3 linked regions of the Heliomicrobium gestii genome follow. The protein of the gene in region 1 interacts with the protein of each later gene in a pairwise test. Links are inferred from orthologs where the notes say so. Each region holds a gene or a part of one and is shown in the gene's direction. Other genes may lie near its edges. The genes, in order: ileS, rbsB and GTO89_RS02910.

Region 1 (10,787 bases):
TCGGCGTTGCCGAGGTGCTGCCGGAACCGTACCTGGATGCGGTGACCGGCTTGAGCGGCAGCGGTCCCGCCTATGTGTATCTGTTTATCGAAGCGCTGATCGATGCCGGCGTCAAAGAAGGGCTGCCCCGTGACCTGGCTCGTCGCTTGGCCTTGCAGACGGTGACCGGTTCGGCCGAGATGATCCGGCGCACCGGCAACCATCCCGCGATTGAACGGGACAAGGTGACCTCTCCCGGCGGCACCACCATCGCCGGTGTGCAAGCGCTGGAAGACGGCGGTCTCCGTTCGGCTGTTTACGCTGCCGTTCACGAGGGAACACGTCGCGCTCGTGAACTGTCAGGTTCCCGATGAAATGACCCGGCCCACCGCCGGGTTCTTGCATGAAATGGAGGGTGACTTTTGGGAATCGGAGAGACCTATCAGATTGTCAACATTGCTTTTGAGGTGCTTAAGTTTCTCATCGTCATCCGGGTGATCCTCTCCTATTTCCCCCACAACCCCGATGGGACGATCATCCGCTTTATCTATGACATCACCGAACCCGTCCTGTCGCCGCTGCGCCGGATCATCCCCATGCCGGCGTCGTTGCCCCTCGATTTTTCCCCCATCGTCGCCTATATCCTGCTGGAGGTGTTGGAGCGGGCGCTGCTCCAACTGATGTTCTAAATGGGATCGTCTCGTGAACGACGCTTTTCCCACCTGCCGCCTGGAGAAGGGCGGGAAAAGCTGGCCCGGATCCTCGATCAGGCGGAACAGTGCCGGCGCACCTACCGGCAACAGGTGACCGATTTTCTGGAACCGTACCTGCGCAAAGCCGCTCAGGATCTCCTGCGCGGGCCTGAGGGCGTCCCCCATGTGGCCGACGGGGGCTATGAGGGGGCCGAACGCCAGCGGTTGGTGCTCCTTCCCCATGAGGATGATTGGCCAGACAGCCGGATCTGCTGGCTATTGGGGGAGCCGAGCGGCAATGTCGAAACAATCGGCCACCGGGATTACCTGGGGGCCTTGCTGGGGTTGGGGATCCGCCGGGAGAAGGTGGGCGATCTCAAGTTGACGGAGCGGGGCTGCGCTGTCGCCCTGGACGCGGACGTGGCCCCGTATGTGGAGTCCCAGTGGCGCCAGGTGCGCCAGTCAGACCTCTCGATCCGCCTCATCGATGACGGGAATGTTCCGGCTTTCGTCGATGAGGGAGAGGAACGGACCCTCACGGTAGCTTCCTTGCGTCTCGATGCGCTGATCGCCGCGATCTGGCATCTCTCCCGTTCGCGGGCCGATGAGGCCATCGGACGGGGGTTGTTGAAGGTGAACGGCCTTGAGATGACCGACGGGAGCAAAGGGGCTGATGAGGGGGACATCCTCTCGTTGCGCGGTTTTGGACGGGCCATACTGCGCGGCGTCGGCGGCGAGACGAAAAAGGGACGCATCCGGTTGACGGTCTGGCAACCGGCCGACCGCTAACAGGACAAGGAGGGTAACCATGCTGACACCGCTTGATATCCACCAGAAAGAGTTTCGCAAGGGCGCCTGGGGCTACAAGCCGGAAGAGGTGGAAGAGTTTCAGCGTCAGGCGGCCCAGTCGTTTGAGGAATTGTACAAGGAAAACCTCCTCCTGAAGGAACAGGTTGCCCGCTGCGAGGAAAACCTGTCTCGTTATCGCCAACTGGAGGAGACCTTGAACAGCACATTGGTGCTGGCGCAGAAAACGGCCGATGAACAGCGGGCTTCTGCCGAACGGGAGGCGGAGGTGCGGCTGAGGGAGGCTCAACTCCAGGCGGATCAGATCGTGGCGGCGGCGCGAACGAAACAGCAGGAGATGGAACGCCAGTACGAACACCTGCGCAACCAGTTCCGCCAGTTCCGTGTTCAGTTCCGGGCTATGCTGCTGTCGCAACTGGAGTCGGTCAAGGGAGAGGATTGGGAAGGGATGGCCGGCATGGTGGAGCCCTATGCCGACGCCAGGCCCTGGTCGCAGGCGGCTGTGTTGGATAAAGAGGAGCAGGCCGGCTGATGCTCTGGATCCAGGAACGACCCGGCGGCATTCGCTTCAAGATCCGCCTGCAGCCGCGGGCATCGAAAAACGAGGTCTGCGGTCTCCTCGATGATGCCTTGAAGGTCCGCTTGACAGCGCCGCCTGTCGACGGCGAAGCCAACGCCGCCTGCCTGCAGTTTTTTGCCAAGGCTTTCGGCGTTCCCCGCAGCCAGGTACGCCTGGTGGCGGGCGAGACATCGCGCCTGAAGACGTTGGAAGTGGACGCGATCACCCCGGAGGATTTACGGAAGAAGTTTGACATCTGATCCTGTCTTTCGGTATAATGTTTCTGCGCATTCTGCGTCAAAATGAATTGCCGTGGATAGGATCGAACAGCATTGAACGGGACAGGTGCGTGTATACCGACTTGACAGCGAACCTGGGACGGTGGAAGCCAGGGCAAGGGCGCTATCCGCATATCCCCCGGGAGCTGCGTCGCTGAACAGGAGTAGGCGGCGCCGGCAGCGGCCGTTACGCGCATACAAGAGGTGTCCGCTTGGTGCACGCGCTAAACCGCACTATAGGAAACAGCGCGGGAGCCTGGTTGCTTTGCGCGCCGGAGCGGAACGAACAAGGGTGGAACCGCGAGGGAACTCTCGCCCCTTTTCACAGGGGAGAGGGTTTTTTTAGTTTTAAATGAGGTGAGAGGCAAGTGAACGGGAAGGAAAGCCCCGACTACAGCAAGACGCTCAATCTGCCCCAGACGGAGTTTCCCATGCGGGCGAACCTGCCGAAACGGGAACCCGATATGATCAAGTTCTGGGAAGAGATCGACCTCTACCGGGAGGTGGCCAAGGCCAACGCCGGCAAGCCGAAATTCATTCTCCACGACGGCCCGCCCTACGCCAACGGCGACATCCACTTGGGTCATACGCTGAACAAGGTGCTCAAGGATTTCATCGTCAAGTTTCACTCCATGGACGGCTATGACGCCCCCTATGTGCCGGGCTGGGACACCCATGGCCTGCCCATCGAACAGCAAGCCATCAAAGCCCTCGGCTTGAACCGTCATGCCGTTTCCACTGTCGAGTTCCGCCGCCGCTGCCAGGAATATGCCCTGAAATACGTGGACATCCAGCGCAAGGGCTTCAAACGCCTTGGCGTGCGCGGCGACTGGGATCACCCCTATGTGACGCTGAAGCCGGAGTTTGAAGCCGCCCAGATCGGCGTCTTCGGCGAAATGGCCAAAAAAGGCTACATCTACAAGGGACTGAAGCCGGTCTATTGGTGCGCCTCCTGTGAGACGGCCCTGGCCGAGGCGGAGGTCGAGTACGCCGACAAGGAATCGCCCTCCATTTATGTGAAGTTTCCCCTTCGGGACGCCAAAGGCCTCTTCGATGGCAAAGACGCCTATGTGGTCATCTGGACGACGACGCCCTGGACGCTGCCGGCCAACGTGGCTGTCACCGTGCATCCCGAATTCGCCTATGTCCTCGTTCGTTTCGGTGAAGACCGGCTGCTTGTGGCGAAGGAACTGCTGGCCAAGTTCATGGCTGACACGGGCCTGGAAGGCGGCCAGATCGAGCAGGAGTTCACCGGTAAGGACCTGGAGCGTCTCGTCTGCAAGCATCCCTTTTTCGAGCGCGATTCGCTGGTGATCCTGGGCGAGCATGTCACCCTGGAACAGGGCACCGGCTGCGTTCACACGGCGCCGGGCCATGGCGTGGAAGACTTTCAGGTCGGCAAAGCCTACAATTTGGAGGTCATCTCGCCGGTTGACAACCGGGGCAAGTTTACCGCTGAAGGCGGCCCTTTTGCCGGCATGACGACGACGCAGGCGAACCCCGCCGTGATCGAGGAGTTGAAGGAGCGGGGCCTGCTGATCCGGGCCGGCAAGATCAAGCACCAATACCCCCACTGCTGGCGCTGCAAGCACCCCATCCTTTTCCGGGCCACCGAGCAGTGGTTCGCTTCCATTGACGGCTTCCGCAAAGAGGCCCTGGAAGCGATCGACAAGGTGCGCTGGATTCCCGCCTGGGGCCGCGACCGCATCTACAACATGGTCGCCGACCGGGGCGACTGGTGCATCTCGCGGCAGCGGACCTGGGGCGTGCCGATCCCCATCTTCTACTGCGCCGACTGCGGCGAGGCGATCATCAACGACGAGACGATCACCCACATCCAAGGGCTCTTCCGCAAAGAGGGCTCTGACGTCTGGTTTGCCCGTGAGGCCGACGACCTCGTCCCGCCGGGCCTGACCTGCGGCAAGTGCGGCCACGGCAAGTTCCGCAAAGAGACAGATATCATGGATGTCTGGTTTGACTCGGGATCCTCCCATGCGGCGGTGCTCGAGACACGGGAGGATCTGCATTTCCCGGCCGATCTCTACCTGGAAGGCTCAGATCAGCACCGTGGCTGGTTCAACTCGTCCCTGTCCACGTCGGTGGCGACCAAAGGTGTGGCGCCGTACAAAGCCGTCCTCACCCACGGCTTCCTCGTCGACGAGCAGGGTCGCAAGATGTCCAAATCCCTGGGCAACGGCGTCGAGCCCCAGGATGTGATCAAGGACATGGGCGCTGACATCCTGCGCCTCTGGGTCGCATCGGTCGACTACCGGAACGACGTGGCGGCGTCGCCGAACATCATGCGTCAAACGGCCGACGGCTACCGCAAGATCCGCAACACCTTCCGCTATTTCCTGGGCAACATCGCTGACTTCGACCCGAAAACGGACGCGGTGCCCTTCGAGTCGATGACCGAACTGGACCGCTGGGCCATGATGCTGTTGCACAAGCTGATCCAGCGCATCACCGCCGCCTGCCGGAACTACGAGTTCCACGTCGTCTACCACGCCGTCCACAACTTCTGCGCTGTCGACATGAGCGCCATTTACCTCGATATCATCAAGGATCGCCTCTACGCCTCGCCGGCCAAGTCGCTGGCGCGCCGGTCGGCCCAGACGGTCCTCTACCATACAGCCGACGCCCTGGTGCGGATGCTGGCGCCCTTCATCAGCTTCACCGCCGAAGAGGTCTGGGGCTACCTGCCCGGCGCGAAAGAACGGGCGAAAACGGTCCAGACGGCCGGCTGGCCCGAAGCCGACAGCCGCTTCATCGACGCCGCCCTGGCGGAAAAGGTGGATCGCCTCCTCGACATCCGCGCTGTCGTATCGAAAGCCCTCGAAACGGCTCGCCAGGCCAAGGTGATCGGCCATTCCCTGGAAGCCGAGGTGCGCCTCTTCGTCGACGCTGATCTGCGGAGCTTCCTGGAAGGGGAAGAACTGGCCACCTTCTTTATCGTCTCTTCCGTTCAACTGGCTGGCGCGCCCGATGGGGCGCCGTCCACAGCCTACCGCGAGGCCGATGTGGCCGGTCTGGCCGTCGAGGTCGTCAAGGCGCCGGGCCAAAAGTGTGAACGCTGCTGGATCTACAGCGAAGAAGTGGGCGCCGTTGCCGATCGTCCGACCGTCTGCCCCCGTTGCGCCGCCGCGCTGGAAGGGTAAACCACTCATACGAAGGCCCCGCCCCCGGTCATCCTACAGGATGGAGGATGATGACAGAAGGGGCTGAGACCTTTGTTCGATGCAGCAAAAAAAGAGGTCACCGTGGGCGTGTCCAACCGGCATTTGCACTTGTCCGAGGCGGACATGGTCCGGCTCTTCGGCGAAGGATACCAGCCCGAACGGATGAAGGACCTGTCCCAGCCGGGTCAGTATGCCGCGAAGGAAACGGTGACGTTGATGGGGCCCAAGGGATTGATCGAGGGCGTTCGATTGCTCATGCCGCTGCGCAAGCAGTCCCAGGTCGAGGTGGCCGTGACGGACTGCTACAAGTTGGGGATCCCGCCGGTCATCCGCGACTCGGGCGACCTCGCCGGTGCGCCGGGGATCACCCTGGTGGGGCCGCAGGGACAGGTGACGCTGGAGGAAGGGGCCATCGTAGCGGCGCGCCACATCCACTTGAGCACGGTAGAGGCGGCCCAACTGGGCCTAAAAGACAAAGAGCGCATCGCCGTCGAGGTGGGCGGCGCCCGGGGGTTGCGCTTCGACCATGTGCTGATCCGGGTGCACGGGTCCTTTGCCGCAGAGATGCATGTCGACACTGATGAAGCCAATGCGGCGGTGATCAAAAACGGGCAGACCGTCAAGATGCTCTTTGAACAGCGTCCATAAGCGGATTGCCTGTAAAAGGTTGTTGCTTTGCCAAAGTCATCCGCATTTCGACAAAAATAGACATCAGGCAGGAGATAGAGACGCCGCCCCGAATAATAAGGAGATACCTCAAAATGGGTATTTCCGGGGGCGGCGTCCCTGATTTGCAAGGAGTGGAAAAAGTAATGCCAGAGAAAAAGGACAACCGTGTCATCGTCACCGTCATCGGCGCGGACCGGGTGGGGATCATCGCCAGTGTGGCCACCATCATCGCTGACGCCGGCGCCAATATCCTCGATATCAGCCAGACGATCCTCCAGGGTGAGTTCTTCACCATGATCATGGTCATCGACATGAACGACGCCAAAGCCAGCTTCGATCAACTGCGCAAGGCGCTGGAAGAGAAGGGCAAAGAACTGGGCGTCCAGATCATGGCCCAGCATGAGGACGTTTTCAAATTCATGCACCGCATCTAGCCGCGAAAAAGACACTGGTCGGGAGGGTTCATTCATGCCCCTTTCCATATCGCCCCAGGAGATCATGGAAACCATCCGCATGGTTCAGATGGAGAATCTGGACATCCGCACCATCACCATGGGGATCTCCCTGCGCGACTGCTGCCGCACCGACGCGGCGGCGACAGCGAAGGCCGTCTATGACAAGGTGACCCGCATGGCCGGCAACCTCGTCAAGACGGGGGAGGAGATCGAAGGCCGTTACGGCATCCCCATCATCAACAAGCGCATCTCTGTCACCCCCATCTCCCTCATCGCCGAGAGCATGGGCCTGGATGGCTATGTCACCGTCGCCAAAGCCCTGGACGACGCCGCCAAGACGGTGGGCGTCAACTTCATCGGCGGCTACTCGGCCCTCGTCCACAAGGGGATGACCCCCGGCGACCGGGCGCTGATCGAATCGTTGCCAGAAGCATTGGCCGTCACCGAGCGCGTCTGCGCCTCCGTCAATGTGGCCACCACCAAGGCCGGCATCAACATGGACGCCGTGGCGCTCATGGGCCGGATCGTCAAGGCGGCCGCTGAAGCGACAGCGGACCGTGACGGACTGGGCTGCGCCAAGCTGGTCGTCTTCTGCAACGTCCCTGAGGACAACCCCTTTATGGCCGGCGCGTTCCACGGCGTCGGCGAACCGGAGTGTGTCATCAACGTCGGCGTCAGCGGCCCCGGCGTCGTCCTGAACGCCGTCCGCAAAAAGCCCGGCTGCGACTTCGGCGAACTGGCGTCGATCATCAAAGAGACGGCCTTCAAGATCACCCGCATGGGTGAACTGGTCGGCCGGGCCGCTTCGGAACGGCTCGGCGTGCCCTTCGGCATCGTCGACCTGTCCCTGGCGCCGACGCCGGCCATCGGCGACAGCGTCGCTGACATCCTGGAAGCGATGGGCCTGGAGCGCTGCGGCACCCACGGCACGACGGCCGCATTGGCCATGCTCAACGACGCCGTGAAAAAGGGCGGCGCCATGGCATCATCCTACGTCGGCGGCCTGTCAGGCGCCTTCATCCCGGTCAGCGAAGACGCCGGCATGATCGCCGCTGTCGAGGTGGGCGCCCTGACGCTGGACAAGTTGGAAGCGATGACCTGTGTCTGCTCTGTCGGCCTCGACATGATCGCTATCCCCGGCGACACGCCGGCCGAGACGATCTCGGCCATCATCGCCGACGAAGCGGCCATCGGCATGATCAACCGCAAAACGACGGCCGTCCGCATCATCCCCGTGCCCGGCAAAAAGGTGGGCGATCATGTGGAGTTCGGCGGATTGCTTGGTCACGCGCCGGTCATGCCGGTTCACGGGTTCAGTTCGGCCTCCTTTGTGGCGAGGGGCGGGCGGATTCCGGCGCCGTTGCAGGCGTTGAATAACTAGATCGCTGTTTTCTTTCTTCAATATAAATCAGCAGGCTGCCTTTCAAATGGAGAGGCAGCTTTTTTCTATTTATACGATAGGATTTTACTGGATTGGGTTTAGTTTGGATGGAAGGAAAAAAGATAAAATAATAGAAAGAATGTTACATATTATTTTCAAAAGATGAGAGTAAGTCTATTTATGTTTCTAATCTTTGAGATTTTAGAAAAAGATAGGAGGAACTATGAGTTTTATATTCTATAGCGTTACGGTAACCATAATTGCGTTGTTTTTTTGGAAATATAGTGAATCAAAAGAAACAAGAAAAAATATTTTTTATATTTATCATTGTAATTAACATTGCTTTTCTCGTTGCTCTGGTTTTAGTTTTGTTTGGTTATACAAATCAATATGCTCAATTGATGTTATATGTTTTTGCGATTGCGCTAGCAGATATTTTGAAAAAAACTATATAAGCGATTTAATGCTGTTTGAACAATAAATCCGAAAATATAAATTGGTTGGTTTATCGATGGGATCTCGTAAATGCCTTTCATGAGCAGTAAAATCATGGCACATACTATGCCCAGGCAGGTGGGCAAAATGGAAAGAGAACAGCCACAGGTCGACAGGCGACTCGTCGAATCGCTCAACGAGCGGATCGCCACGCTGGCGGTGGACATGGAAAAGATCCGTGTGGCCGAGTATGTTGACCTCTTTAACGACCCCAAGCGGCTCTTATACCTGAACTTCCTAGCCGGGATGGCGCGCGGGCTCGGCATGACCATCGGCTTTACCGTTCTGGGCGCCGTGGCCTTGCTGATCCTGCGTGAGTTGGTGGTGCTCAATCTGCCCCTGATCGGCGGGTTCATCGCTGAGGTGGTTCGCATGGTTCAGACGCAGTTGGGCATGTAAATCATGGAGAGCATGGAAATGAGGTTCCGACACTGAAGGCAAAGGGGCCGCAAAGGCAGGTTGCCCTTTTTCAAAGGAAAAAAGCACAGGGGAAAGAGGGGATACCGATGCCGGACAGCCATGAGGCCGCCTGGTGGCGACTGAATGCGATGGAGACGGACATCCGGGACCAACTGACCCACATGACCCAGGATTCCCTGGGCGAATCGATGGGCGAGTCGATTCAGGAACTGAGCCTCTATGACAACCACCCCGCCGATGTGGGCAGCGAGGTCTATGAGCGGGGCAAGGACCTGGGGACACGGGACCGCTTCAGCCGGGAACTGGAGGAGATCGCCAACGCCAAGCGGCGCATCAGCGAGGGCATCTACGGGATCTGCGAAAAATGCCATCAAAGGATCCCTGAGGAGCGGATGGAGGCCATGCCGACGGCGTCGCTCTGCATCGGTTGCCAGACCGATGAGGAGGAGCTGCACCCCGACCGCCACCCCCGGCCGATTGAAGAGGATGTGGCGCCCTACCCCTGGGGCGGCAACTCGGACAACCTTTTTTCGATCGGCGAACATGGGACCGACCGCGACGAAAACGACCCGGTTATGTTTGACGGTGAGGACACCTGGCAGATCCTGGCCCAGTATGGCAGTTCCGACACACCCAGCGATGTGGAGTTCACGCCTGAGTACCCCAACATCATGCCAAACCATTTTGAGCGTGTGGGGGGGACGGAAGCGATCGCCATGATCCCCGTTGAGAAGGGAAAGGATGGCGTCTTTTATCAGGACATGGATGGCGTCGATGACGAAGAGGGACCGAAACCGCTCTAGGCCGGCGATCGCCGGCTTTTATGTTTTAAAAAACATCCCAACCCTGTCACGGCATGGGCAGCGCGGCAAGGTCTATGGATTTTAACAGGAGCTTCATAATATGAAGAAGCCCTCGGCGAGACATTCTATGCCTAGACCAGCACGGGAGGAGGTGAATAAAGAGAATGCCGAACCGGAGAAAAGCCGCATTCCCTGGGGCGCAAGGCGCGCTGGACCGCTTCAAGTATGAAGTAGCCTCCGAAATCGGCCTGGCCAACAAGGTTCAGAGCGCTGGCTGGGAAAACATGACCACTCGTGAGGTTGGCTCCATCGGTGGTTTCATGACCAAGAAGATGGTCCAACTGGCTGAGCAGCAACTGGCCCAGAGCAACGGCGTTTCTGCCACCCTGGCCCGTTCTGCCGGGACCGACGCCCAACAAGGCGCGCTTCAAGATTCCGGCCGATAGGTTTTACCATACAAAGGTCAGCCGCAAGGCTGGCCTTTGTCGCGTCAGTTGCGCCCCCGGTCCCTGCGTGCTAAAATATTTCAGATTGGGCACTCTGGGAAAAGGGGGGACCGGCCATGAGTCACGGGCCGTCGAGACGAATCGGCAACGGTGTTTTCTGGATAGTCCTGGCGGCGACGATCGCCGTCGACCAACTGACCAAAGTGATCGTGCAGACCAAGATGGCGGAACAGGAATCGATTCCGCTCATCACCAACATATTTCATCTGACCTACATCCTCAACCCCGGCGCCGCCTTCGGCATGCTGGCCAACAAGACGCTCTTTTTCATCGCCATCACGATGGTTGTCGTCGGCGCCATTTTGTATTTCTACCGTCGCGTGCCGGAGGAGCAGGTCTGGCTGCGCCTCGGCCTGGCCTTACAGGCTGGCGGCGCTGTCGGCAACCTGATCGACCGGATTCGCACCGGCCTGGTCATCGATTTCTTCGATTTTCGCGTCTGGCCCGTCTTCAATGTGGCCGACACGGCCATCACCATCGGCGTAGGGCTGATCATGGTCAGCCTCTTGTTCGCGCCGGAGGAAGAGAAAAAGGCCCTCGCCTCTGGCGAGACGGCGGGTCCGC
Region 2 (10,509 bases), on another replicon or contig:
TGCCGTCGAAGCCCTTGATTACCGGCCGAGCCGCATCGCTCGCACCCTGGTGACGCGCAGGTCGGGAACGATCGGCTTGATCCTGCCTGACATCACGAACCCCTTTTTTCCAGAGGTTGCCCGGGGCGCCGAGGACGAAGCCTACCGTCACGGTTACAATCTGATCCTCTGCAACTCCGATTGGAAATTAGAAAAGGAAACCCTGTACCTGGGCATCCTGCGCCAGCAGTGCGTCGAAGGCGTCATTCTGGTCAGCACAAAGCTCACGGAGGAGCGCCTGACCGAGGAATGCCGATCCTTGCCGCCTCTGGTTGTGATCGATCGCACGATCACTCTCGATATCCACTCGATCAGTTCCAATAATGTCGGTGGGGCCGCCTTGGCGACAAAACACCTCTTGGTCCAGGGATACCGCCGCATCGCCCACATCGCCGGACCGGCTTCCTCCATATCGGCGCGGCAGCGCTTGGAGGGTTATCACCGGACGATGGCGGAGGCGGGCCTGCCTGTCGACCCGGCGCTGGTCGTCGAAGGCGATTACCGTCTCGGCGGAGGAAAAAAAGCCATGGCCCGGTTGCTCGCCTTGACAGAACCGCCGGAGGCCGTTTTTTGCGCCAATGACATGATGGCTGTCGGGGCCTTGGAGCAGTTGCAGGAGAGCGATCGGTGCGCTCCAGCCGATATGGCTGTCGTCGGCTATGACGGCATTGACCTTACCCGGTACGTCCATCCGCGCTTGACGACGGTCATCCAGCCTACCTACCAGATGGGGGAACGGGCCGTCCAACTGCTGTTGGAGACGATCAAAGGAAACGAGAGCTTTCAACATATTGAACTGGAGCCCCGTTTGGCGATCGGGGATTCCTCTGTCAGGAGGGACGGACCATGACAAGACCGCGCCTGCTCGTCATCGGCAGTGTCAACGCCGATCTGGTGGCCTATGCGGAACGAATCCCCCACGCGGGGGAGACGGTAAAGGGGAGGCGCTTTTCGACCGTGCCGGGCGGCAAAGGCGCCAATCAGGCCATGGCGGCTTGCCGCCTTGGCGCAGCGGTGACCTTTATCGGCGCTGTCGGCGATGATGCCTATGGCCGCGATATGCTGCAGTATTTTCGGGACAACGGGTTGGAACCGGCACGGGTGAAACAGGTTCCCGGTTCGACCGGGGTGGCGTTGATCACGGTCGATGATCGGGGCAACAACCAGATCGTCGTCGTCCCCGGCGCCAATGACCAACTGCAACCAGCTGACCTGGAGGAATGCGGCGACGATTTTGCCGCCGCCGATGTGGTGGTGATTCAACTCGAAACGCCCATCGTGACGGTGGCGAAAGCGATTGAGATGGCGGAACGGTGGCAAAAACCCTTGATCTTGAATCCAGCGCCGGCCCAATCGCTCCCGGAGGACTGGTTTCGCCGGATCGCCTACCTCGTGCCGAATGAGCATGAAGCGGCCTTGCTGGGCGGCGATCGGGCCCGCGACTTTACGGATCTGCAAGAGAAACTGGCGGGATCGCTGGTCGTCACGATGGGGGAGAAGGGTGTGCTTTTCCGCAGGAACGATCGGGTCGTGGAGGCGGAGGGAGAACCGGGAGGAACGATGGACCGCATCCCCGCCTTCTCAGTCCCAGTCGTTGACACGACAGCCGCCGGAGACGCCTTTGTCGCCGGATTTGCCGTCGCCCTGGCTGAAGGGCGACCGCTTAAGGAAGCGTTGCGCTTTGCCAGCGCTGTCGCCGCCTTGTCGGTGACCAAAGCGGGCGCCCAGACATCGCTGCCGCGCAGAGACGAGGTCGAACACTTTTTGGAGGGAATAAGATGAAAAAACAGGGCATCTTGCATCGCGATCTGGCCGCCCTGATCGCCAGCCTCGGTCACGGCGACCTGGTGGTGGTGGGCGACAGCGGCCTGCCGGTCCCACCGGGCGTCCCCTGTATCGACCTGGCCGTGACCAATGGGGTTCCGCCTTTTTTGCCGGTCCTTGAGGCGATTCTTTCGGAGATGGTGGTGGAGAGCGCGACTGTCGCCGAGGAACTGAAGCCGAACGAAAAATTGGCCAAATCCCTTGCCGAACGTCTGTCCCCCATCGAATTGCACTTTGTCAACCACGAGTCGCTGAAGACGCGCTGTCGTCAAGCCCGGGCTGTCATCCGGACAGGGGAGTGGACGCCTTACGCCAACATCCTCCTTTATGCCGGCGTCGCCTTTTGACGGCGGGGAGGGATGGGAGCATGCCGCTGTTAGAGATGCGGTCAATCAATAAAAGCTTTCCCGGCGCCAAGGTGCTCAAGGATGCAGACTTCACTGTCGAAAAAGGAGAGATCCATGCGTTGCTGGGGGAAAACGGCGCCGGTAAATCGACGTTGATGAAGATCCTCACCGGCATCTACCGCAAAGACAGCGGGGACATCCGCTTCGACGGCAAAGCGCTGGCTGTGCATGGGCCGCGGGAGGCGGAGGCGCTCGGGATCGTCATGATCCACCAGGAATTCAATCTCGTCCCTCCGCTGAGCGTTGCCGAGAACATTTTTTTGGGCAACGAAGGCCCCTTCACCCGCTGGGGGACGATCCTCTGGCCGGCGTTGGTGGAGGCGTCGCGCCGCTTTCTCGACCAGGTCGGTTTGGCGGTGGCGCCTACACGTCCTGTCGATGAGTTGAGTGTCGGTGAGAAACAACTGGTTGAAGTGGCGAAAGCCCTTTCGAAAGAAGCGAAGCTGCTGATCATGGACGAACCTACGGCGGCTTTGACCGAGACGGAGAAAGAGAAGCTTTTTTCGATCATGCGCGCCCTATCTGGGCGGGGTGTATCGATCATTTTTATCTCCCACCGCATGGAGGAGCTTTTCGCGATCTGCGACCGTGTCACTGTTCTTCGCGACGGCGCCTATATCGCCACACGGCCGATTCAAGAGACGACCATTGATGAGTTGGTGTCCCTCATGGTGGGCCGGCAGGTGGAAGATCGCTTCCCCAAAGCGGTTGTGGCGCCGGGCGAGATGATTCTGGAAGCGGAAGGTTTGCAAAACGACCGGTTGAAAGGGGTCAGCCTACATGTGCGCGCCGGCGAGGTAGTCGGCATCGGCGGCCTGATGGGGGCCGGTCGGACGGAGGTGGGACGGGCTGTTTACGGCCTCGATCGGGCGACAGGGAGCCTGCGCCTGAAAGGCCGCAACGGCGAAAACTTCTCGGGGCTCTTTCACCATCCCGCCGAAGCCATCGCCCACGGTGTCGCCATGGTGCCCGAGGATCGCAAGGACGAAGGGTTAGTGCTGCTCGCCAGTGTGAAGGAGAACCTGGCCCTGCCGACGCTCGACCGGCGGGCCCGCCTGGGCGTGATCGACCAAGCGGAGGAGCGCCGGATGGTCGACGGCTATGTGAAGACGCTGCAGATCAAGACGGCCACAACGGAACAGCCGGTGCGCAACCTGAGCGGCGGCAACCAGCAGAAGGTGGTTTTCGGCAAATGCCTGGAGACGAAACCGCGCCTGTTGATCCTGGATGAGCCGACGCGCGGCGTCGATGTGGGGGCCAAGGTAGAGATCTACCAGTTGATCAACGAATTGGCCGCCAGCGGCATCGGCATCCTGCTCATCTCGTCGGATCTGCCGGAACTGATGGGCATGAGCGACCGCATCTATGTCATGTACGAAGGCAGAATCACCGGCCATTTCACCGGGCAATCGGTGACCGAAGAAGCCTTCATGCGCTGCGCCACAGGAGGTGGACAATGAAAGACCTGCTGCAAAAACTCCGGCGAAACGGGATGGGGCCGCTGATCGGCTTGGCGCTCATCTGCATCGCCTTGACCCTCTTGTCGGATCGCTTTTTTTCAGCTTCCAACATCCTCAATATCGCCCGGCAGGTGTCCATCAACACCCTGCTCGCCGTAGGCATGACCTTTGTGATCATCTCCGGCGGCATCGACCTTTCTGTCGGCTCGATCCTCGCTTTTGCCGGGGCTTTAGCCGCCGGCGCCCTGGCCAGCGGCATGGACACGGGAATTGTCCTGCTCTACGCCTGCCTGATCGGCCTCGCCGGCGGCGCCCTGAACGGCCTGCTGATCGCCTATGGCCGCATCGCCCCCTTCGTAGCCACCTTGGGCACGATGACCCTCTTCCGGGGCGCCACGCTCATCTACACGGAGGGACGTCCTGTTCGCGCTGTCGAGGAAGGTTTCAACGCCCTTGGCGGCGGCTATCTGGGTCCCATTCCGACGCCTGTCGTCATCACCGCTGTTATGGTTTTTCTGGCATGGTTTGTCCTCAACCGAATGACCGTGGGCCGCCGTGTCTTTGCCATCGGCGGCAATGAGGAAGCCGCCGTCCTCAGCGGCATCAAGTCGACCTACAGCAAGATCTTTGTCTACGCCGTCAGCGGCCTCATGTGCGGCCTTGCCGGCGCCATTCTGACCTCGCGGCTCATGTCGGCCCAGCCGACAGCCGGCGCCGGTTATGAACTCGATGCCATTGCGGCAGTCGTCCTCGGTGGAACCAGCCTCTCCGGGGGCCAAGGCGGCGTGCTTGGGACCCTGATCGGCGCCCTGATCATCGGGGTTCTCGACAACGGCCTGAACATACTCAATGTGTCTTCCTTCTACCAGCAGGCGGTAAAAGGCATCGTGATCCTGATCGCGGTGCTGTTAGACCGGCGAAACGCCGCAAGGGGGTGAGCAGCGAAAAGGGTTGTAATCGGAGTTCCCGAGAAGATGTGAGAAATGGTTTAGAAAGCGCTGTTGATTGTTCCGGCTAAGAGGCTTCAAAAAGCGAAAGAGTGTAAGAAATGGGAGGAAATCGCATGAAACGGTATCTGAAAGCAGCGTCCCTCGTCGTCACTTCTCTGGTTATGGTCGGCATGCTCGCTGGCTGCGGCGGTTCCAAAGAAGCAGCCAAACCGGCTGATAAACCGGCCGAATCGGCCAAACAGATGACCGTCGGTATCGCTCTCTCGACACTGAACAACCCCTTCTTTGTCGATATGCGTGACGGCGCGCAAGCCGCCGCCGATAAAATGGGCGCCAAACTGGTCGTCATGGATGCCCAGGATGACGCGTCCAAGCAGGTCTCCCAGGTGGAGAACCTGATCCAGCAGAAAGTGGATATCATCCTCCTCAACCCGACCGACAGCGACGGCCTGGTCACTGCCGTGAAAGACGCCAACAAAGCGAACATACCGGTGGTCACCCTTGATCGCAGTGTCAGCGGCGGTGACGTCGTATCCCACATCGCCTCGGACAACGTGGCCGGCGGCAAGCTGGCGGCTGATTTCGTCGTCAAATCGCTGAACGGCAAAGGCAAGGTGGCGGAACTGGAAGGCATCGCCGGCACCTCGGCCGCCCGTGACCGCGGCCAGGGTTTCCACAGCCTCATCGACAATGAAAAAGACATCAAGGTCGCAGCCAAGCAGCCTGCCGATTTCAACCGCTCCAAGGGCATGACCGTTATGGAGAACATCCTCCAGAGCCAGCCCGATATCCAAGCTGTCTTCTGCCATAACGACGAGATGGCCCTCGGCGCGCTGCAAGCCCTGCAAGCGGCCAAGAAGAACGTGATCCTTGTCGGCTTTGACGGGGGCGCTGACGCCGTCAAGGCTGTTCAGGATGGCAAGATGTCGGCCACTGTCGCCCAACAGCCCAAGCTGATCGGAGAGATGGGCCTGCAGACCGCCGAAAAAGTGGTCAAAAAAGAAAAAGTGGAGTCCAAGATTCCCGTGGCCCTGAAGCTGATCACCAAGCAGTAAGGGATACCAAGAATACTGCTTTCGGTGGCCCAGCGCTTCACTGACTCCTGAGAGGCCGTGAGACCGACGCATAGTTCGGTTTCACGGCCTCTTGCCTGTTTATTGACGGCTGGATAAGGGGAAAAATGGGAAGGTGCATAAAAGACATCTCGGACAAATTGAGACTTGTCATAGGAAGCGGAATGGGTGTACTCTTAAAACGCAAATAGGAATAATCCTATTTAAGCGCGGATTGCTTTTTATGTCCGCTTTTTGAACCGACTATAGAAAGGGGGAATGGGCTCTGTCTTTTCGTAGAATAGGGGCTGGCCAAGGATCGACCGAACCTTGGCAACCTGACGCGAACCTACTCGTTGAGGCCCGCAATCTCTCTTTTCGATATGGCCAACACCAGACCTTGAGCGACATCCAGTTGAGCATCTTCCGGGGCGACTTTCTCGGCATCATCGGTCCCAACGGCTCCGGAAAGTCGACGCTCCTGCGTCTGTTGCTCGGTCTATTGACGCCCGAACAGGGACAGGTCTTGCTCTGGGGAGAGCCGCTGCCACAATTTCGCCAGTGGGGCCGAGTCGGTTATGTGCCGCAAAAGGCGACCGCCCTGAACGACGCCTTTCCCGCTACCGTCCGCGAGGTCGTCGCGGCCGGACGGCTGGGTCGCAAGGGGCTCTTCGGACGTATGAACAGCGATGACCGGGCGATCATCGAACAATCGCTGGCAACGGTGGGGATGGACGGCTTTGCCGATCGGTTGATCGGCAACCTGTCCGGCGGTCAGCAACAGCGGGTTTTTATCGCCCAGGCGCTGGCCGGTGAGCCGGAGATCCTCTTCTTGGACGAACCGACAGTCGGTGTCGACATGGAGCAGGAGGAGCAGTTTTACGGCCTCCTGGAACGGTTGAACCGCGAATCGGCGATGACGATCGTCATCGTTTCCCATGACATCGGCGCTGTGACAGAACGGGTCAACAAGCTTGTCTGCCTGAACCGCCGCCTCTTTTTCCACGGCGAGGTGAGCGGTTTCAAAGCTCGCCAGTCCGAAATCTTGTCGTTGCTCTATGGCCATCCCGTGCAGATGGTCCGGCACAGCCACTAGGAGGAAAAGGCATGCCTGAAATGCTCCAACACGATTTTATGGTTCGCGCGCTCCTGGCGGGTATCATGGTCGCCGTCATCTGCCCAGTGATCGGTCTTTTTCTGGTGCTGCGTCGCCTATCTCTCATCGGCGACACGATCTCCCACGTTTCCCTGGCCGGTGTCGCCGGGGGGATGCTCCTTGGCGTTTATCCGCCCTTGATGGCCCTCGGTTTTTCGATCGTGGCGGTTTTGGGTCTGGAAAAGCTGCGCCGACGCTTTCAAAACTATGCGGAGATCTCCATCGCCGTCTTCCTGTCCGGCGGCGTCGCTTTGGCGGTTATCCTGTTGAGCATGAAAAAGTCGGCTTCCTCCGATGTCCTAAGCTATCTCTTCGGCAGCATCGTCGCTGTCAATGACCGCGATTTGACCATTCTGGCCGCTGTCAGCCTCACCGTGCTGTTGACCGTCGGACTGTTTTACCACCGGTTTTTCTACATCACCTTAAACGAGGAGAAGGCGCGGCTCAGCGGTTTGCCGGTCAACGCCCTTAACCTGTTGATCATGGTGTTGACGGCTCTCGTCGTGGCCGCCTCCATGCGGATCGTGGGCATCCTGCTCGTCTCGTCGATGCTGGTTTTGCCTGTCGCCGCCAGTCTGCAGGTGGCGCGCAGTTTCCGGGCCGCCCTCTGGCTGGCCCTGGCCTATGGACTGGTTGAAGTCAGCCTGGGATTAGCAGCGTCCTATTATTATGATCTGGCCCCCGGAGGAACCATCGTCTTACTGGCGGCTTTCTTGCTGGTGGCAACCATCGCCTTGCGAACTGTTGTTGAGCGCTTTCTCCGGCGCTCGTCCCAAGAAGCCGCTTCGCTGCGGGGGCTGACCAATCGTTGAACCGACCTGAACAGGATTTCTTGCGGGCCCATTGCGGGATAGAGGAGGCGTCATGACGTCAGACGAGAGGATACAGAGGCAAGCCGAGGATGTCCTTGAACTGCTCAAGGTTAAGGGATACAAGTTTACCCCCCAACGGCGGGCGGTGATTGGCGCTTTGATCGAGGCGAACCGGCCCCTTTCGGTGAAGGAAATGGTCGATCGCTTGCGTGAGAGCTACCCCGATATGAGCGCTGATACGGTGTACCGCAACCTGAAGGTGCTCTGTGACCTAGGCGTGGTCAGCCTGATCAGCCAGCAGGGCAAAGAGGGCGCCCGGTACGAACTGGATGGGCGGCCACACCACCACCACCTGGTCTGCGTCACCTGCGGCAAATCGGTCTGTCTGCCCTATTGCCCCATGCAGGAGAGGGCTGAGGAGATGGCCCGGCGCGAGGACTTTCATGTGCTGGGACACACCTTTGAGATATTCGGCTATTGCCGCGACTGTCAACGGGAAGAGAGTTCGTCTTGAGCGCCTCCTGTTGGCAGATTCTTTCCAAGGTGAACAGGCGGGCGAAGGGCCGCTACATAATGGGCATAGGGAATGGGCCGAAGCGCTTGATTCAATGGGAGCCGACATTTATCCAATGGGCTTCCATTTTTTATTTATTTACGAAACCACCATGCCTAAGGTAAGCTTTAAAAAGAAACAGAATGGAAGGCTTAATTTTTTTTGGAAGCATGGCATACTGGATACCGAAAGGAATCGCCGAATCAAAGGGGTTTTGGCGCCTGGCCCTGTTTCCACAGGAAGGAATGGACGACAGCATGCATCGACTCTTCAAGGGGAACCCATGGACGCAAGCGATCGCCGTGACGTCGCTTGGCGTCGCTCTGACGTTTGGCAGCGCTGTGACGGCGGCGCTGGCATCGCAGCCTGAAGGATCAACCGACCCGATAGATTCCACGGCGTTGCCGCAAGCCATAAAAATGAGCGACCCAAGGGCAACTGCACCGGCGACGGCGCCAACATCGATGTCTGATCCCGATAAAGTGTTGACGGCAAGGTTCTATATCGGACGCAACTATTTCGAAGTCAACGGCAAACGCAACGGTATGGATTCGGCGCCCTTGGTTGATGAGCAGGCGGGACGGGTGTTGATGCCATTGCGATATCTGGCCTACAGCCTCGGCATCGCCGATGGGGACATCAACTACACCAGAAATGCCTCCGGCGGGGTCGAACAGGTGAGCATCCGTCGCCCTGCCGCTGGTGGAGCCCAAGACACCCTTTTGATCAACCTGGGGCGCACTGACATGCAGGTAAACGGTGGGCAAGCAGGCGCGTTGGACGCTGAGCCGCGCATCGTCAATGACCGGTTGATGGTTCCCTACCGGGCGGCAGCCCAGGCGCTCGGGGGGATGGTTGCTTGGGATGGCGTCGATAAAGCGTTCACTGTCAGAACGTGGAAGACTGTGCCTGCCCCGCAAAGGCCTTCGGCTCAGCAGGTGACACTGCTTCAGGGACAGCGTCAGATGAAGTTGATGGACATGGGCGGCGACGAGAAAACCTCGCGAACGCCTTCTGTTTCACTTGTCGTCGATCCTGTCAACCAGAAGAGCCGCTTTGACATCATGGAGTACCTGAAGGCATGGGGGATTCCGGATTCAGCGATCCTCTACGATCCGGTTCGGGGGAGCCTCGTCGTCCGGGGAGTCGCTGGTGAAAGCAAGCCAGGAGAGCCCTATGGGGCCGGGTTCATCTATTTCTACGCCGGCGACGGTTACGGTTGGATCAGCAACTACCAGCCGACCAATCCCGGTGACGACGTTGATGCCATCACCCTTGTCAACGGCAGGCTTTACGGTTCCGTACCGCTGCTCAATGCCGTATCGCCCCTCTTTGGCAGGCGCACCGAGGGCGGCATGACCAATGACGCCTTGTGGGTTCGGTTGGTCGAGCCGTAAGCGGGCTTTTCCCAGCGAGTTGTCCGCCAATGCCACTGTTCGCCGTCGCCTGTTGCGATAACAGCGCCACAGGTGTCTGTGCGCAACACCTCGGCGCACTGTTCCCCCCAGCGTTGCAGGATTTCCGGCGCGGGATGGCCGAAGGTGTTGCGGCCGACCGATACGACGGCGAGGTCCAGTTCACCGAGGGCGGCCATGAGCGACGGTTCCAGGTTGTGACGGCTGCCGTGATGGGGAATCTTGACCACACCGGCGGTGAGGGGAAAGAACTCCCCGGCGTATTGGGCGGCCAAATAGGCTTGGCCTTCCCGCTCCAGATCGCCCGTCAGCAACAGGCGACACTGGCCGTACTCGACCAGGAGCACCAGGGAGGAGTCGTTCGTTGTCTGGGGCGGCGAATCAGGCGATGGGAAAAGGACGATCATGCGGACTGCCGGATCGGGGCTGATGTCCACTCCCGGTTCCGGTGACTTTACGACAGTGACCTGCTGTCGCGTCGCCACTTCCTCCAACGTCAGGTAAGCCGGGGGCGCTGCGCCGGGCGGGGGGGAGAGCGCCAATTGACCCACGGGAAATTCGGACAACAAGTAGGGCAGGCCCCCGATGTGATCCTGATCGGCATGGGTATTGACGACCAGGTCCAACCGGGTGATGCCTTTGCGGTGAAAGAAGGGAGCCACGATCTTCTCCCCGGGATCAAAGGCTTTTTTCGACCTATCCTCTGCGCTTCCCATGGCGAGCAGTGGTGGTCCCGGCGTGTCCACCAGCACCCTTTTGCCGCCCGGTGTTTCAATCAGGATGCCGTCGCCCTGTCCGACATCGATGAAGGTGACCAGCAGTTCGGCCGGGGCCAATAGAC
Region 3 (9,903 bases), on another replicon or contig:
AAATGGACCAGTTCCGGGATAGGAACTGGTCCATTTTTCTCGTTGTTTCTTGTTATGATCGTCTTTCGAATTCACTATCACTTTGGATTTCCTAGGTTGTCCAGAATGCCGGAATTGTGAGATTCTTCGCGGCGACAGGGGCGCCTATCGCCGATTGTGGAAACGCTTTCATCCTGCTGGGGATCTCTTATGCGCCCACTTCCTCGCCCACAGCTTCGCTTTGACTGCCGGGATGCACGCCGATCTCGCAGCAGGCGTCCCCCAAGGCTTGGCACGATAGGGACGCCAAGACGGCCGGCTCGAAGAGCGTCTCCCAGACACCGCTCAGGATGGCGCGGTGCAGGGGACAGGTCAGGTGATGGCGACGCTCCGCCGATTCCCGGAAGGGACAATTGCGCAGGCGGATGATCGCGCCGGTTTCGTTGCGCGTGACGGCAGAGATCGCCAGCGATTCGATGGTGAGCATCGCGTCGAAGGCGCCCTCCGGGCTCGCGTTGCCATGGGTCGCGCCAGCGGCGTTGCCGGTGGAAGCGGAACTGCTGCCGGCGGAACTGTTTGACTGGAGCCCTTGCGCCAGCCGCACCCCGTGGGCGCGCCCCACCTTGTTCAACGCCGCCATACCGGCGGCCCCGACTTCGTCGAGGGCATCCAGCGTGAGGTCGCAGAGCAACTGGTACTCGCGGGGCGGAAAGTGGAGTGTAATCGCCTTTTTGCGCAGGGAATAAACCCGCCCCGGCCGTCCTGGCATGGACTGGTGATCCCAACCCGATTCGAGCAGCCCGATCTCTTCCAACTTCGACAGATGCAAACGGGCGACGTTCGGGTGAATGGAGAATTCCTGGGCGATCTCCTTGACCGTGCAGGTCGCGTTTGGGTGGTTGACAATATATTGATAGATAGAGAAACGAGTTCTGTCGGCAAAAACAGAACTGACCTTTTGAGCATCCTCGAACACAGCATCACCTCATCCGTTATGGCTTTAACCCCGATCCATCGTCAGAAATTCGCCTGCGATAGCTTATATTATTACCATTTTTATTATAAGAGACATATCTATCCGCCGAAAGGCGACAGATACATTTTTCGCAGACGCTTTTAGGGGTATGCGGGTCAATGGTCGGACTTGAAAAAAGTGCCGCTGGCGACAAACTTTTTCCATACCCTATTATTGCTTGATACAAAGAGAAAATCATAGTATGATCATGCTAGATAGAGAAGTATTTTAATACAAATTACTTGTAATAACCTTCACGAGTGTACTAAAGAGACGAGGTCGTGTAAAGGAGTGCCCGCCATGAGTACAAAGGATCACGGCTTTTACAACATCAAAGCAGTGGAGAAGATGACCGGCGTAGCCGCCGGGACCCTTCGCGTGTGGGAACACCGGTATCAGGTCATCCAGCCGGATCGCAACAAGGCGGGATACCGGGTGTACTCCCAAGAGGACGTGCAGACCATCCAGTGGTTGGCCCAGCAGGTCAAAAACGGCGTGACCATCGGACAGGCCGTCAAGATGCTGCACCAGCACGATGTCCTGCGTCCCATCAGCCCGCTGGTGGACACCGGCAAAGATGCCCTCGGTGAACTCCATCGTCGCATCGTCCTGGCCCTTGACGATTATGACGAGCAAAAGGCGAGCGCCGCCATGGAGGAGGCCTTGAGTCTCTTCAGCATGGAGCGCGTCGCTGTGGAACTGATCCTGCCCATCCTGCAGGAACTGGGTGAACGCTGGGCGCGCCGCGAGCTTTCCGTCGCCCACGAGCACTTTGCCTCCAACTTCTTCCGTGCCCGCTTGGCCGCCATGCTCTGCGCCCTGCCGGCCAACCGCGACCTGCCCCTTGTCCTGGCCGCTTGCGTCTCCGGCGAGCACCATGACCTGGGCCTGCTGATCTTCTCGATCTACCTGCGCCGTCGTGGGTTCCGCGTCATCTACCTGGGTCAGGATCTGCCCACCGATGACCTCTACGAGGTGGTCGGTGAACTGCGCCCGCGCATTGTCTCCCTCTCCGTCGGATCGCGGTTGCTGGTGCCCGAAGTGCTCCTGATTCACGATCAACTCAAAGACATGTCCAAACGGGGCGCCTTCCCGATGCGCGTTTGCATCGGCGGACGCGGCCTCGATTACGACATGGAAGCGCAGGAACACTTAAAAGGCGCCTATGTGGCCGGGTCCATTGAGTCCTGGGACAATTGGCTCCGGGCCCTTGACTGATAGGAGTAAACCACCATCTCAGATGAACGAGAAAAGCGCTGCAGGGGTAAAACCCAGTGGCGTTTTTTTTCGCGAATAGGGAGTGCTGTTGAGAACGAGGCAGGAGAGTGGAGGTAAGAATGTTTGAAAATAAAAACAATAATGATATAATGTGGAGTGTAGGCGACGCTGGAGGTGAATCAGTCTGTGAACGGACGGAGCCAGCCGTTGATTCTCGTCATTATACCAGATAGCGAGTGAGGAAGTGCGTCAGGGTGGTCGAAGGACCACCCTGTTTCTCGTAATGGGTGAAGTCACACGCCGTCTTCTGCTGGTCGATGGCATTCGGCGCGCCAACCTGTGGGCGTTTGTCGCAGATAGACACTGACGTTGATCGAATCTCTTCCATTATCCGAGGGGGCGCCGGCGCCGTTTTCGCTCTGATAGGCCTCGGTGGTGCCCGACACAACGGCTGTGTCCGCCGATGGGTGAGAAACGGTGACATCCTTCGCCAGAAAAAGCAGAGAGGGACCTTCGGAGTAAAAGCCCCAGGGGAGTTCAGGCATGGCGCGAGATCCTTCCTCCCAGACCGTGTCGATGGACTCTGACGTCCAGTAGGGTGCCAACAGACGCGACAAATCGTTTTTGGCGGCGATGGAAACGGGGGTCAGCCCCTGGTGACGAAGCCAGTCCGGATTTTGGACGAAGAGGGCCGTTGCCATTTGCTTGTCCGCTTCCAGGGCGAAGGTGATCAGCCGGTGGTCGTCCCAGTCGGCGGTATCCACTTCAATGGATGGAGAGGGAGCGTTTTGGGCAGGCGAACGTGGCAGCGACTCCGCCGGAAGGGGCCCTCTGTCTGAAACAGCGCTTCCGGCAGTCGGCGACAGGGACAGGAAAAGGAAAGCAAGCAATAAGAGCGGTAGTAAGTGAAGACGCCCCACATGATTTTCCTCCTTTTTCCATTTAAAAGGTATATATTCCTGACCACGCTGAATTATGCCGGTTGGGCCTGTATTGTTGGGAAACTGAAGCATTTCATGAATTGCGGAGTGAATATATTCATTTTCTTAATAGGGGTATTCTACTTGTCACCTTGTAAAAGCTTCGGTTATGATATGACAAAGCGATGTAGAGTTCTAGCAGTCGCGCTTTTTTAGTCAAGCGAACAGAGAAGCAGTTTTTTCTGTTCGCTTTCGGTTTTTTCTGAAAAATTGGAAAATCAGGGGTGAAAGTTAATGGCAAAAGAGGAAACTTATTACCAGTACCTGGAGCGCCGCGGCGTCAGCCGGCGGGACTTCCTCAAGTTTTGCACGGTCATGGCGGCTTCTCTCGGATTGAGCGCCGGATCGGTTCCCAAAATTGCCGAGGCCTTAGAGACGAAGAAACGTATCCCCGTTATCTGGCGTCATTTGGTCGAATGCACCTGCTGCACCGAATCGTTCATCCGCTCTCACCACCCCATTGCCGCTGATATCCTGCTGAACATGATCTCCCTCGACTATGACGAGACCCTGATGGTCGCTGCGGGCGAGCGAGCCGAAGAGGCTGCCCGCAAAAGCATGGAAGAGAACAAGGGCAACTACATCCTGGCCGTCGAGGGGGCCGTCTCGACGAAAGATGGCGGCATCTACTGCGTCCTGGGGGGCCGATCCTCCGTTGAGATCCTCAAAGAAGAAGCCAAGAACGCCAAGGCGATCATCGCTTGGGGTTCCTGCGCCGTCAACGGCTGCATCGCCGCCGCCAACCCCAACCCTTCCGGCTCCGTTCCGGTGCAGGAGATCATCAAGGACAAACCCATCATCAACGTGCCGGGCTGCCCCCCCATCGCCGAGGTGATGGCTGGCGTGATCACCCACCTGCTCACCTTCGATCGCCTGCCGGAACTGGACCGCGAAGGCCGGCCCAAAGCCTTCTACGGCCATCGCATTCATGACAAGTGTAACCGCCGCGCCTATTTCGATGCGGGGATGTTTGTGGAATCCTTTGACGACGAAGGGGCCAAGCAGGGCTGGTGCCTCTACAAGGTCGGCTGCAAAGGGCCGAACACCTACAACTCCTGCGCCAACATGCAGTGGAACGGCGGTGTCAGCTATGACATCAAGTCCGGCCACCCCTGTATTGGCTGCTCGGAGAAAGGGTTCTGGGACAACACGGGCGGCGAGTCCTTCTACACCCACCTGGCCGAAGTGCCGGGCATGCACATCGGTATGAATGTCGATAAGTTTGGTGTTGCCGCTGTCGGGGCCGCCGCTGTGGGCGCCGCCGTGCACGCCGGCTTCTCCGCCTTTACCAAAAAGGCTCAAGACAAGGCGGCCAAAGGCGGCAGCGACAAAGATTCTCTGGGAGGTTGAACATAAATGGCAGAACGCATCGTCGTCGACCCTGTCACACGGATTGAAGGCCACCTGCGTGTGGAAGCCAAGGTAGAGGGCGGCAAGATCGTCGACGCCGTCAGCGCCGGCACCATGATCCGCGGCCTTGAGATCATCCTGCGTGACCGCGATCCCCGGGACGCCTGGGCGCTCGTCCAGCGCATCTGCGGCGTCTGCACCACCATCCACGCCCTTGCCTCGGTGCGTTCCGTCGAGGACGCCCTCAAGATCCGCATCCCCAAAAACGCCGAACTGATCCGCAACATCATGTTTACCGCCCTTTATGTCCACGACCATGTGGTTCACTTCTATCACCTGCACGCCCCCGACTGGGTGGACATCCCGAACGCACTGAAAGCCGACCCGGCTGCCACGGCCCAACTGGCTCAGAGCATCTCCCGCTGGCCCAAGTCGACGGCCGGCTATTTCAAAGATGTGCAGACCAAGCTGAAGACTTTTGTTGACAGCGGCCAGCTGGGCATCTTCGCCAACGCCTACTGGGGCCATCCAGCCTACAAACTGCCGCCGGAAGCCAACCTGATGGCGGTCGCCCACTACCTGGAGGCCCTCTCCTGGCAGAAGGAGATCGTCAAGATCCACACCATCTTCGGCGGCAAGAACCCTCACCCCAACTATGTTGTGGGCGGCATGACCGCGCCCATCGACATCAACAGCGACAACGCCGTCAACATCGAGCGCTTCAACATGATCGGCAAGCTCATCGACGAGGCCATGGAGTTTGTCGAGCAGGTGTATGTTCCGGACCTGCTGGCCATCGCCTCCTTCTACAAGGACTCGGCGGCCTACGGCGGCGGCGTGGGCAACTTCCTCTGCTACGGCGACCTGCCCACCACCCACATCAATGACCCCTCGGGCTTCCTCTTCCCGCGCGGCGTCATCCTCAACAAAAACCTCGGCGAGGTCCTTGACGTGGATCCCCGCGATCCCGAGCAGATCCTGGAATACACGGACCACTCCTGGTACAAAAACTCCAAGAGCGGCCTGCACCCATGGGAAGGCGAGACCAACATCAACTACACCGGTCCCAAGCCGCCCTACAAGACCCTCGACGAATCGGGCGCCTTTAATCAGGCCTACTCGTGGCTCAAATCGCCGCGCTGGCGGGAAAAGTCCGTCGAAGTGGGTCCCCTGGCCCGCATGCTCGTCGCCTATGCCAAAAAGGATTGCAAGGCCCATGACCTCGTCAAGAGCGAAGTCGACAAGGTCCTCGGCGGTCTCGGCGTCGGTCCCGAAGCCCTCTTCTCCACCCTCGGCCGGACGGCGGCCCGCGGCATCGAGACGAAGCTCTGCGCCACCTGGCTGAAGCAGTTTTTCAACGAATTGGTCGCCAATGTCAAGAACGGCGATCAGACCACCTTCAACAAAGAGCGCTGGGAACCGTCGACCTGGGAGAAGGATTGCAAGGGTGTCGGCATCGCCGAAGCGCCCCGCGGCGCCCTGGGCCACTGGAGCCATATTCAAAACGGCAAAATCGCCAACTACCAGTGTGTCGTCCCGACGACTTGGAACGGCTCGCCGAAAGACCACAAAAACCAGCGCGGCGCCATCGAAGCCGCCCTTATCGGCACGCCCCTGGCCAAGCCGGAGGAACCGGTCGAACTGTTGCGGACCATTCACTCCTTCGACCCCTGTTTGGCCTGCGCCGCTCACCTGACCGACACGGAGAACCAGGAGATCACCACGATCGATGTCTTGCGGTAAGGAGGTAGGGCCATGGAAGCTATGAAATCGGGCCTGCGCTGCTTGCAGACAGTCTATGTGTGGGAACTGCCGGTTCGGTTCTACCACTGGGTGAACGCCCTCTGCATCGTCATCCTGATGGCGACAGGTCTTTACATCGGCAACCCCGTCCTCAAGCCGATGGCCGTCAACGGCGAGGCGACGACCGTCTTTTGGATGGGCAAATCCTTTATGTGGCACATCGCCGCCGGCTATGTCTTCATCGCCGCCTACCACTTTCGCCTGTATTGGGCCTTCGTGGGCAACGAATACGCCCGCAGCCACCACTGGCCCTGGCAGAAGGAGTTCTGGCTCGAGTTTTTCGATGTACTCCTCAGCTACCTCTTTCTGAAACATCACCACGATGAACACCTGGGCCATAACCCGGTGGCCAACCTGGCCTACTTCGGCTTTATTATGGTCGGTTCGGTCTTCATGTCGATCACCGGTCTGGCCATGTACGGCGAACTCCACCCCAACGGTCTGGTCGGCAGCGCTTTCGGCTGGGTCTTCACCCTGCTGGGGCAGAGCTTCACCGTTCACATGATGCACCGAATGATGGCATGGGGGATCGTGGCCTTTGTCATCGTCCACCTCTACCTGTCGATCCGCCACGACATGTTCGCCCGCAACGGCACCCTCTCGTCCATGGTCAGCGGTTATAAGTTTGACTGCCACGACAACGGCAACGCCTAAGCGGCTGGTCTACTCCTTTTTGGCTTTCCGTTGCGTTACGGGGGTCTGTAAGGAAGACCGCGTTAGCAATGATTGCACATAGGCAAACCAAGTTCCGAATGCTACAATAGGGAACAATAACGCTGTGATTATGTTGTTTGGGGTGACCTGCGCCATTGCGGCGTTTCGGTTGCCCCGCCGTTCTTCTGGCAGAAAGGGGCATCGATGGAAAAAAAGCAAGATAAAGAAAGAAAGATCATTATCATGGGCCTCGGCAATCTCCTCTTTACCGATGAGGGCCTCGGTGTTCACGCCATTCGCCGGATGGAAGCCGGCTATGATTTCGCGCCCGAAGTGGAGTTGATCGACGGCGGGACGCTTGGTCTCTTGCTGTTGGATCACCTGGAAGAGGCGAGCCACTTTCTCTGCATTGACGCCGTGAACGCCGGCAAAGCGCCCGGTACCCTTGTCCGCTTGGAAAAGGAACAACTGCCCAGTTACCTGGGGGTAAAGATGTCCCAGCACCAGATGGGCTTTCAGGAGGTGCTGGCCCTGGCTAACCTGCGCGGGACGCTGCCCGCCGAGATGGTCCTCATCGGCGTCCAACCGGAAAGCCTGGAGTGGGGAACAGAACTGTCACCGACCGTAGCCGCCGTTCTGCCCGGTGTGATCGAGGCGGCGCTGGAACAACTGGTGCACTGGGGCCTTCCGGCGACGCCGAAGCCATAAAACACAGATTGATCACATCCCATAACAGGCGATAACGCTTGGAAATGGCGGGAGGGACGCCTGCATGCACGAAATGGCGCTCATGGAAAGTCTCGTCGATGTGCTGGCTCGCGAAGCGGACCGGCACAACATCGCCCGGATCAAGAAGGTCAAGCTCACTGTCGGCGCCTTGACCCACGCCCTGCCCGATGCGCTCCAATTCGCCTTCACTGTCCTGCGGGAACAACCCCTCTTTGCCCCGGAGGCGGAACTCGAGATCGAGGAACGGGAGACACGGGGGCGCTGCGGCAGTTGCGGCGTCGAGTTTGCCGTCGAAGGGAACTTTGGCTTTCTCTGTCCCGATTGCGGCGGCTTTGCCATCGAGATCATCCAGGGCCGGGAGTTGCAAATCGACTACTTTGAGGGTGATTGATATGCAGATCAAACTGGGTCAAAACCTGCTCGGCGCCAACGCGGCCGTCGCTGGCGAAATCCGCCGGTTGATGGAGGAAAAGGGACTGCTCCTGCTCAACCTGATGAGTTCGCCCGGCGCTGGCAAAACAACGCTGCTGGAAAAGACGCTGGCTGCTGTCAAGGAGCGACTGCGCGTCGCCGTGATCGAGGGAGATGTGGCGACCACCAAGGATGCCGAACGGATCGCCCGCCTCGGTATCCCTGTCGTTCAGATCAACACCCACGGCGCGTGTCACCTCGACGCCGCCATGGTTCGTGATGTGCTGCCTGCCTTCGACCTGGACAACCTCGACCTGTTGATTGTAGAGAACGTGGGCAATCTGGTCTGTCCAGCCGAGTTTGACCTCGGTGAGGCCATGAAGGTCGTCGTTCTGTCCACGACAGAAGGCAATGACAAGGTGCCCAAGTACCCGCTCATGTTTCGCGAGGCAGGGGCCTTGCTCCTCAACAAGATCGACCTGCTGCCCTTCACCGACTTTCGCCTTGACGAACTGGCCGCCGATCTGGGACAGATCCACCCCGGTCTGCCCCGGTTTGACCTGTCTGCCCGCACAGGAGAAGGGATGGACCGGTGGATCGACTGGCTGTCGAACCAGGCGGAGGAGCGTCGCCGGCGATGACGGGCGACAAGGGCCGGGCAGAAAAGGATGGGTTCCCGCGGTACGCCGACAACCGGGTGGCGCGAACGATCCTGGTGACCGGCACCGTTCAGGGCGTCGGTTTCCGACCCTTTGTCTACCGGCAGGCCTTGCGGTTCAGCCTGGCCGGCTGGGTGCGCAACGGAGCGGCCGGTGTGGAGATCCGGATGGAAGGCGCTGCGGAAGCGATCGACGCCTTTTTGCAGGCGCTTAGAAACGAAGCGCCGCCCCTGAGCCGCATCATCGCGGTGCAGGTCCGGGAAGCGCCGGTCGAGGGCTTTCGCGACTTCTCCATCATCACAAGCGAATCCGCCGTGGGGATCAATGACGATGGGGCGAGCGCAAAGGCAAACGATCGGGCGATCGCGCGCATCCCTCCCGATGTGGCGCTCTGCCCCGACTGCCGCCGCGAACTTGCCGATCAGGCTGACCGCCACTACCGGTACCCCTTTACCAACTGCACCCACTGCGGCCCCCGTTTCACCATCATCCGTCAAGTCCCCTATGATCGGGCGCAGACGACCATGGCCTCTTTTCCCATGTGCCCGGACTGCCGCCGTGAATACGACGATCCCCTTGATCGCCGCTTTCACGCCCAGCCCACGGCCTGCCCCGCCTGCGGCCCCCGTGTCTGGTTTGCCGACGAAGACGGGCGGGAGAGGCCCGGTCACTGGGCCGGCGCCTTCCGGGAATGGATGGAACGAGGGAAGATCATTGCCCTCAAGGGGCTGGGCGGTTTCCACCTTGTCTGCGACGGTCGCAACAGCGCCGCCATCGCCGAACTGCGCCGGCGCAAAAGGCGACCGGCCAAGGCTTTGGCGGTGATGGGACGGGATCTGGCCACCCTTCACCGCTTGTGCCGCATCAGCGATCAGGAGGAGGCGGCGCTCTCAGGACCGGAGGCGCCGATCGTCATTCTGGAGCGGCGAGGGGATGCCGGACTGCCGGAGAACCTGGCGCCGGGAACAAGCACCCTGGGGGCCATGTTGCCCTATACGCCGCTTCATCACCTGCTCTTTGACGATTCCCTCGACCTGCTCGTCATGACCTCGGGAAACGCCGGGGGACTGCCCCTCGTCCGGGACAATGGGGCGGCTCTCGCTCA

What was found.
Region 2: the proteins of ileS (region 1) and rbsB interact in binary tests that used the Escherichia coli proteins (3 or more experiments, as listed by UniProt). The link is inferred for Heliomicrobium gestii from one-to-one orthologs.
Region 3: the proteins of ileS (region 1) and GTO89_RS02910 interact in binary tests that used the Escherichia coli proteins (3 or more experiments, as listed by UniProt). The link is inferred for Heliomicrobium gestii from one-to-one orthologs.

What each region holds. Positions count from the first base shown.
Region 1 is NZ_WXEX01000011.1:20,606-31,392, reverse strand. Bases 2,445-5,673 are described here. They hold ileS (isoleucine--tRNA ligase), read left to right. Parts: upstream 2,445-2,746; coding sequence 2,747-5,473; downstream 5,474-5,673. Other genes in these bases: GTO89_RS12675 (phosphate propanoyltransferase), read left to right, coding at 5,546-5,673. In the rest of the region: proC (pyrroline-5-carboxylate reductase), read left to right, coding at 1-353; GTO89_RS12700 (YggT family protein), read left to right, coding at 402-668; GTO89_RS12695 (YlmH family RNA-binding protein), read left to right, coding at 669-1,460; GTO89_RS12690 (DivIVA domain-containing protein), read left to right, coding at 1,480-2,010; GTO89_RS12685 (DUF167 domain-containing protein), read left to right, coding at 2,010-2,297; more of GTO89_RS12675, read left to right, coding at 5,674-6,142; GTO89_RS12670 (ACT domain-containing protein), read left to right, coding at 6,307-6,597; GTO89_RS12665 (PFL family protein), read left to right, coding at 6,632-7,999; GTO89_RS12660 (DUF5665 domain-containing protein), read left to right, coding at 8,582-8,893; GTO89_RS12655 (TraR/DksA C4-type zinc finger protein), read left to right, coding at 9,001-9,717; GTO89_RS12650 (alpha/beta-type small acid-soluble spore protein), read left to right, coding at 9,882-10,163; lspA (signal peptidase II), read left to right, coding at 10,280-10,787. UniProt on the Escherichia coli protein: Catalyzes the attachment of isoleucine to tRNA(Ile). As IleRS can inadvertently accommodate and process structurally similar amino acids such as valine, to avoid such errors it has two additional distinct tRNA(Ile)-dependent editing activities.
Region 2 is NZ_WXEX01000014.1:63,599-74,107, reverse strand. What follows is about bases 3,814-6,764. They hold rbsB (ribose ABC transporter substrate-binding protein RbsB), read left to right. Parts: upstream 3,814-4,793; coding sequence 4,794-5,735; downstream 5,736-6,764. Other genes in these bases: GTO89_RS14730 (metal ABC transporter ATP-binding protein), read left to right, coding at 6,133-6,764; GTO89_RS14740 (ABC transporter permease), read left to right, coding at 3,814-4,668. Outside these bases: GTO89_RS14760 (LacI family DNA-binding transcriptional regulator), read left to right, coding at 1-889; rbsK (ribokinase), read left to right, coding at 886-1,821; rbsD (D-ribose pyranase), read left to right, coding at 1,818-2,210; GTO89_RS14745 (sugar ABC transporter ATP-binding protein), read left to right, coding at 2,231-3,730; more of GTO89_RS14740, read left to right, coding at 3,727-3,813; more of GTO89_RS14730, read left to right, coding at 6,765-6,828; GTO89_RS14720 (Fur family transcriptional regulator), read left to right, coding at 7,753-8,214; GTO89_RS14715 (stalk domain-containing protein), read left to right, coding at 8,424-9,650; GTO89_RS14710 (DNA internalization-related competence protein ComEC/Rec2), read right to left, coding at 9,545-10,509. UniProt on the Escherichia coli protein: Part of the ABC transporter complex RbsABC involved in ribose import. Binds ribose. Also serves as the primary chemoreceptor for chemotaxis.
Region 3 is NZ_WXEX01000002.1:196,262-206,164, reverse strand. Bases 6,041-8,955 are described here. They hold GTO89_RS02910 (HyaD/HybD family hydrogenase maturation endopeptidase), read left to right. Parts: upstream 6,041-7,203; coding sequence 7,204-7,707; downstream 7,708-8,955. Other genes in these bases: hypF (carbamoyltransferase HypF), read left to right, coding at 8,732-8,955; hypB (hydrogenase nickel incorporation protein HypB), read left to right, coding at 8,121-8,780; GTO89_RS02905 (hydrogenase maturation nickel metallochaperone HypA/HybF), read left to right, coding at 7,772-8,119; cybH (Ni/Fe-hydrogenase, b-type cytochrome subunit), read left to right, coding at 6,298-6,999; GTO89_RS02920 (nickel-dependent hydrogenase large subunit), read left to right, coding at 6,041-6,285. Also shown: GTO89_RS02940 (helix-turn-helix transcriptional regulator), read right to left, coding at 188-955; GTO89_RS02935 (MerR family transcriptional regulator), read left to right, coding at 1,295-2,212; GTO89_RS02930 (hypothetical protein), read right to left, coding at 2,506-3,132; GTO89_RS02925 (hydrogenase small subunit), read left to right, coding at 3,427-4,542; more of GTO89_RS02920, read left to right, coding at 4,549-6,040; more of hypF, read left to right, coding at 8,956-9,903.